Saccharibacillus brassicae: one gene and its partner. The main gene of each other region encodes a partner of the protein of the gene in region 2 in a complex. Links are inferred from orthologs where the notes say so. Each region holds a gene or a part of one and is shown on either strand. Other genes may lie near its edges. The genes, in order: rpsJ and nusB.

Region 1 (3,256 bases), 1.5 Mb from region 2 along the record:
CACGTTAGTTTCCCTCCTTACTCTGCAGATTCAAAGAATTCGAGCGATTTGCTATCTGGAGTCAGCGTCACGATCGCTTTTTTCCATTCGCTCGTATAACCGGAATGACGGCCGTAGCGTTTCGGCTTAGCCGGCACGCGCAGAACATTGACTTTAGCCACTTTCACGCCGAAGATCGATTCTACTGCCTTTTTAACTTCCGTTTTGTTGGCGCTCATTTGTACTTCGAAGACGTACTTGGACTGACTCATCGCTTCGGCAGTACGTTCCGTAATGATCGGACGTTTGATAAGGTCACGAGGATCTTTCATCATGCGAATACCTCCTCTACCTTATGAACTGCGTCCTTCGTGATGATAAGCTTATCATACACGAGCACGTCGAGAACATTGATGCCATCAGCCTGGACGAATTTGACGCCCGGGATGTTACGAGCGGAAAGAGCTACGTTGTTGTCGTATTCCGGAGCCACTACGAGGGCTTTACGGTCTACGTTCAATTTGCTCAGGATTCCCGCGAATTCTTTTGTCTTCGGCGAGCTCAGGTTCAGTGTATCCAGAACGATGATCTCGTTTGCGATAACTTTCGAAGACAGTGCCGATTTGATCGCCAGACGACGAACTTTTTTAGGCAGTTTGAAGGAATAGCTGCGCGGAGTTGGTCCGAAGACGATACCGCCGCCTCTCCATTGTGGCGAACGAATGGAGCCTTGACGAGCGCGTCCCGTACCTTTTTGTTTCCAAGGTTTACGACCGCCGCCACGAACTTCCGAGCGTCCTTTTACTTTGTGCGTACCCGAGCGAAGCGATGCTTGTTGCATCACGACTGCCTGGTGAAGCACGTGTCCGTTAGGATTGATACCGAATACCGAGTCGCTCAGTTCGATTTCTCCAACCTGGCTGCCTTCGATATTGAAAACTGCTACTTTAGGCATTTCATGTTCCTCCTTTCTTCTAAAGGTTTATTATTTCTTGATCGATCCGCGAACCCGTACGAAGCCGTTTTTAGGACCCGGAATGGAGCCTTTAACCAGCAGTACATTGCGTTCCGTATCGACTCTTACGATTTCGAGGTTTTGAACAGTGATCGAGTCGTGGCCCATGTGTCCTGGCAGGCGTTTACCTTTCGGTACACGGTTAGCCTGGATGGAACCCATCGAACCCGGTCTGCGGTGGTAACGCGAGCCGTGCGCCATTGGTCCGCGGCTTTGTCCCCAACGTTTGATAACGCCGGCAAAACCTTTACCTTTGGATACGCCGCTTACGTCAACGAATTCGCCTTCTGCGAATACGTCCGCTTTAAGCACTTGTCCAACCTCGTAAGTTCCGAGGTCAACACCGCGAAGTTCGCGAATGTAGCGCTTAGGTGCAGTGTCAGCCTTTTTGGCGTGACCTGCCTCGGGTTTATTGGAACGGCTAGACTTTTTGTCCATAAAACCGATTTGTACCGCTTCGTAACCGTCATTTTCCAGGTCTTTCTTCTGCAGAACCACGCAAGGGCCTGCTTCGATAACCGTTACCGGAACGACGTTACCTTCAGCGGTGAACACTTGGGTCATGCCCAGTTTTTTCCCTAAGATACCTTTCATGTTGACACCTCTTTTCATTTATGTCCTTATTCAGGAGTCTTACAGTTTGATTTCGATATCTACACCGGACGGCAAGTCCAGGCGCATCAGCGCGTCCACGGTCTGTGGAGTTGGGTTCACAATGTCGATCAAGCGTTTGTGTGTACGCTGCTCGAATTGCTCGCGCGAGTCCTTGTACTTGTGTACCGCACGGAGAACGGTGATGATTTGTTTTTCAGTTGGCAGTGGAATCGGCCCGGAAACACCTGCACCGGAACGTTTTGCCGTTTCAACGATCTTTTCAGCGGATTGATCAAGAATCCGATGGTCGTATGCTTTCAAGCGAATACGAATTTTTTGCTTAGCCATTAATAGTCCCTCCTTCTATCGCCCAATTTGGTATCGGACATACTCCGCGAAAATTTTCCGCTCACATCACTATGGCAAAGGAGCCGGGTGTGTCGGTAACCTCTCGCATCATCGCAACGTCGCAGAACAACATTTATTATTATATAGAATAAGTCGCAACAATGCAATACTTTTTCGAAATTACACAAAAAGAAAGCGAGGCCCCATCCCGACACCGGGATAATGGCCCCGCCTTCGCGCTTTCCTTTACAATACATCGTTACTCGTTCCAGTACACTGTTGCTCTATAAACGGTTAAGAACCGTCTTATTTTTGGATCGATGCTACGGCACCGGCGCCCACTGTACGTCCGCCTTCACGAATAGAGAACTTAGTTCCTTCTTCGATAGCGATTGGAGCGATCAGCGAAACGGTAACCGTGATGTTATCGCCCGGCATTACCATTTCCGTACCTTCTGGCAGGTTGATGATGCCCGTTACGTCAGTTGTACGGAAGTAGAACTGAGGACGGTATCCAGTGAAGAAAGGCTTGTGACGGCCACCTTCTTCTTTGGTCAGAACGTAGATTTGAGCTGTGAATTCCGTGTGCGGCTTAACCGAACCCGGCTTCGACAGTACTTGTCCACGCTCGATTTGCTGACGGTCAACACCGCGCAGCAGGGCGCCGATGTTGTCGCCGGCTTGAGCGGAATCCATCAGTTTACGGAACATTTCTACGCCCGTAACAACCGATTTTTTGGACTCTTCAGCAATACCAACGATTTCGATTTCGTCGCCGATCTTAACTGTACCGCGTTCGATACGGCCTGTTGCTACCGTACCACGGCCAGTGATCGAGAACACGTCCTCGACTGGCATCAGGAAAGGCTTCTCAGTGTCGCGCTCTGGAGTCGGGATGTACTCGTCGATGATGTTGAACATTTCAACGATCTTCTGAGCCCATTCGCCATCAGGGTTTTGCAGCGCTTCACGAGCGGAACCTTGGATGATTGGAGTGTCGTCGCCTGGGAAGTCATATTCGCTCAGCAGGTCACGTACTTCCATTTCAACCAGTTCCAACAGCTCTTCGTCTTCAACCATGTCGCATTTGTTGAGGAATACGACGATGTAAGGAACGCCTACTTGACGGGAGAGAAGGATGTGTTCGCGAGTTTGCGGCATAGGGCCGTCAGCTGCGGATACAACCAGGATCGCTCCGTCCATTTGGGCAGCGCCGGTGATCATGTTTTTAACATAGTCGGCGTGTCCTGGGCAGTCTACGTGTGCGTAGTGACGAGCAGGAGTCTCATATTCTACGTGAGCTGTCGAGATCGTGATACC
Region 2 (3,144 bases):
TCGCCCGGGCGACGATCTCTTCGTTAAAAGCCCACAGTTCTTCGAGCGATCCGCCGCCGCGGCCGACGATCAGCACTTCGGCTTCGCCGAGCCGGTTCAGGATGCGGATCCCGCGCACGATCGACGCGGCGGCTTCCTTGCCCTGCACCAGCGCCGGATACAGCATGACGGGCACGCCGGGGAACCGGCGGCCGAGCGTCGTCAGGATGTCCCGCACGGCCGCGCCCGTCGGCGAGGTGATGACGCCGATCGCTTTGGGCAGCGCCGGAATTTGGCGCTTGCCGCTGTCGTCGAACAGTCCTTCGGTCTCCAGCTTCTGCTTGAGCTGCTCGTAGGCCAGATAGAGGCTGCCGACGCCGTCCGGCTGCATCTGGGTCAGATACAGCTGGTATTGGCCGTCGCGCTCGAACACCGAGACGCTGCCCTGCGCGATGACGCGCGTGCCTTCGCGCGGAATAAACGGCAGCCGCTTGTTGTGCGAAGCGAACATGATCGCCCGCACACGGCTGCCGGCGTCTTTTAGCGTAAAATACATATGTCCGCTCGAATGATGCGTAAAATTCGAAATCTCGCCGCGCACCCACACTTCAGGCAGCAGCGGGTCCGCTTCGAACTTCTGGCGGATATACCGGTTCAGCTCCTGGATCGACAGTATGCGCTGCTCCATGCCGGAACCTCCCGCTTACGACAAGCCGTGCGCGCGCTTGGCGGCAAGCAGCGTATTTTTCATCAGCATCGTGATCGTCATCGGACCGACCCCGCCCGGTACCGGCGTAATCGGGCCCGATACGGAACTTGCCGATTCGAAGTCCACGTCGCCGGCCAGCTTGCCGGTCTCCAGACGGTTGATGCCCACGTCGATCACGACGGCGCCCGGCTTGATGTAGGAAGCGTCGACGAAGTTGGCGCGGCCGACGGCCACGACCAGAATATCGGCCTGGCGCGTCAGCTCTTTCATGTTGGCCGTACGCGAATGGCACATCGTCACGGTCGCGTTCTCGCGCTGAAGCAGCAGCGATACCGGCTTGCCGACGATGTTGCTGCGGCCGATAACGACGGCATGCTTGCCGGACATTTCGATGCCGGTATGCTTGATCAGCTCGATTACGCCGGCCGGCGTGCACGGCAGCAGGCTGTCGTCGCCGATCATCAGGTTGCCCACGTTGATCGGATGGAAGCCGTCGACGTCTTTTTCCGGGGAGATCGCGTTGATGACCGCTTTTTCTTCGATATGTTTCGGCAGCGGAAGCTGCACGAGAATGCCGTTGATGTTTTCTTGTGCGTTCAGCTTGTGCACGAGCGCAAGCAGGTCTTCTTCGGACGTATCGGATTCCAGGCGATGCACTTCGGAATGGTAGCCGAGGTCTTCGCACGCTTTGGCTTTGTTGCGCACATAGACCTGGGAGGCCGGATCTTCCCCGACGAGCACGACGGCGAGGCCCGGCACGCAGCCTTTGGCGGCAAGGGCTTCGACCTCGGTTTTCAGATTCTGGCGAATTTCGTCCGATACTTGTTTTCCGCTGATAATTTGGGCTGTCGTCATGGTTTTCTCTCCTTTAAAAGTGGGTCTATGTGAGGTAGGTGGGGATTTTTCGATTACTTCAACTTACTTTTGAGCTCGTCGGCGTCCTGGATCATTTTGCCGAGCACGCCGTTGACGAACTTGCCCGACTCGTCGGTGCCGAAGTGTTTGGACAATTCGATCGCTTCGTTGACGGCGACTTTGGCAGGCACTTCTTCGGCGAAAATCATTTCGTACGAAGCAAGGCGCAGGATTTGGCGATCCACGCGCGACAGGCGGCTGATCTGCCAGCCTTTGAGATACACGCCGAGCAGGTCGTCGATCGCCGCTTTGTGCGTCCACGTGCCGTTTACGAGCGCCAGCACGTATTCGGCCAGCCGGTCGGCGTCTTCCAGTTTCACTTCGCCTTCGTTTTCGTCCCCGGCTTCCGAAATCAGCATCGACACGGCGTCGAATGCCGCCACCTCGTTCATTTCCATCTGGTACAGGCTTTGTACAGCCAATTCTCTTCCCAATCTTCTTTTCATGGGTCCCTCCCGCTATCTGTTGTTCTGTCGGTTTATATGAATGTTACGGTACTCCTGAACATGCAAAAACCTGTGAAACGCTTCTCCCGTCCCGAAAAGCTTGGGTTTCCGCCGGAAAGTTCGGCCGTTAAGCCTTCCCTTCCGGTCGGAAACGCCGCCTGCCTTGCTTGGAAGACGGACAGCAAGCCGTTCTTCATGTCCGGCGTAAAAACGTCTCACAGGCTTTCGCTCCGTTCGTTCGCGCGCCTTCGGGACCTTCAACCCCGATTCAGGCAAAAACGCTCGGCCGGAACTTCCCGGCCGGCGCGCGTGCGGCAGCGGATACAGCGTCTTGCGAAGGATTTAGCGAAACGGGCGCCAGCGCTCCATGAGCCGGGCGCGCAGTTCGCCCCACGGAAGCAGCGGACCGGCGCGCCGGTCTTTGCGGCTTCCGATTCCGTAGCCGAGCAGCGTCAGCAGAGCCACCACGAGCATGTGCCAGAATCCGACCGCCAGATACAGCAGGCCGAAAAACAAGCCGGCGGCCGTCCAGGCCAAGCGGCCTCCGTACACGGTCCAGATTTCACTCCATTTCATCGGCGCCCTCTCCTATTCCACCCGGCTTTTGAACGCCTGGGGCTGCATGACTCCGGCAATGTAGACCGAGACCGAAGCCACCGGAATGCCCGTGATTTCATGCACGAATTCTTTGACGCCGCGCTGGATTTCCGCGGTCAGCGCGGGAATCGGATATTCCCCGTCGACGACCGTGCGGATCTCGATCACAAGTCCCGGGTCGGTCATACGAATCCGCGTACGCGGATCTTTGACGCCGCGCACGCGGGACGCCGCTTTGAGCGACAGATTCTCGATCGTCTCCAGCGAGATCTGGATCTCGCCCAGATCGGTCCGCTGGTCGACGGAATGCAGGTTCGCGCGGCTGCGGCGCAGCGACACGTACAGCATCCGCAGGCTGATCAGGATCAGCACGGCAAGGCCGGCGACCAGAATCGACATCGTCGGCAGGTCGAACCGGAAATCGATCGGAACCCGGATCGAGCGGCTCAGCAGGAGGATGGCCAAAATGCTCAGAATCAAAATCGTTAGGCTGTATAG

What was found.
Region 1: the proteins of nusB (region 2) and rpsJ are in contact, whole or in part, in a solved structure (PDB 3D3B), measured with the Escherichia coli proteins. The link is inferred for Saccharibacillus brassicae from one-to-one orthologs.

What each region holds. Positions count from the first base shown.
Region 1 is NZ_CP041217.1:1,810,875-1,814,130, forward strand. What follows is about bases 283-3,215. They hold rpsJ (30S ribosomal protein S10), read right to left. Parts: upstream 1,937-3,215; coding sequence 1,628-1,936; downstream 283-1,627. Other genes in these bases: rplW (50S ribosomal protein L23), read right to left, coding at 283-311; rplD (50S ribosomal protein L4), read right to left, coding at 311-934; rplC (50S ribosomal protein L3), read right to left, coding at 965-1,588; tuf (elongation factor Tu), read right to left, coding at 2,243-3,215. In the rest of the region: rplB (50S ribosomal protein L2), read right to left, coding at 1-3; more of rplW, read right to left, coding at 18-282; more of tuf, read right to left, coding at 3,216-3,256. UniProt on the Escherichia coli protein: Involved in the binding of tRNA to the ribosomes. Part of the processive rRNA transcription and antitermination complex (rrnTAC). The complex forms an RNA-chaperone ring around the RNA exit tunnel of RNA polymerase (RNAP).
Region 2 is NZ_CP041217.1:284,936-288,079, forward strand. Bases 324-3,144 are described here. They hold nusB (transcription antitermination factor NusB), read right to left. Parts: upstream 2,050-3,144; coding sequence 1,597-2,049; downstream 324-1,596. Other genes in these bases: xseA (exodeoxyribonuclease VII large subunit), read right to left, coding at 324-667; folD (bifunctional methylenetetrahydrofolate dehydrogenase/methenyltetrahydrofolate cyclohydrolase FolD), read right to left, coding at 683-1,543; FFV09_RS01235 (DUF2273 domain-containing protein), read right to left, coding at 2,392-2,625; amaP (alkaline shock response membrane anchor protein AmaP), read right to left, coding at 2,638-3,144. In the rest of the region: more of xseA, read right to left, coding at 1-323. UniProt on the Escherichia coli protein: Part of the processive rRNA transcription and antitermination complex (rrnTAC). The complex forms an RNA-chaperone ring around the RNA exit tunnel of RNA polymerase (RNAP).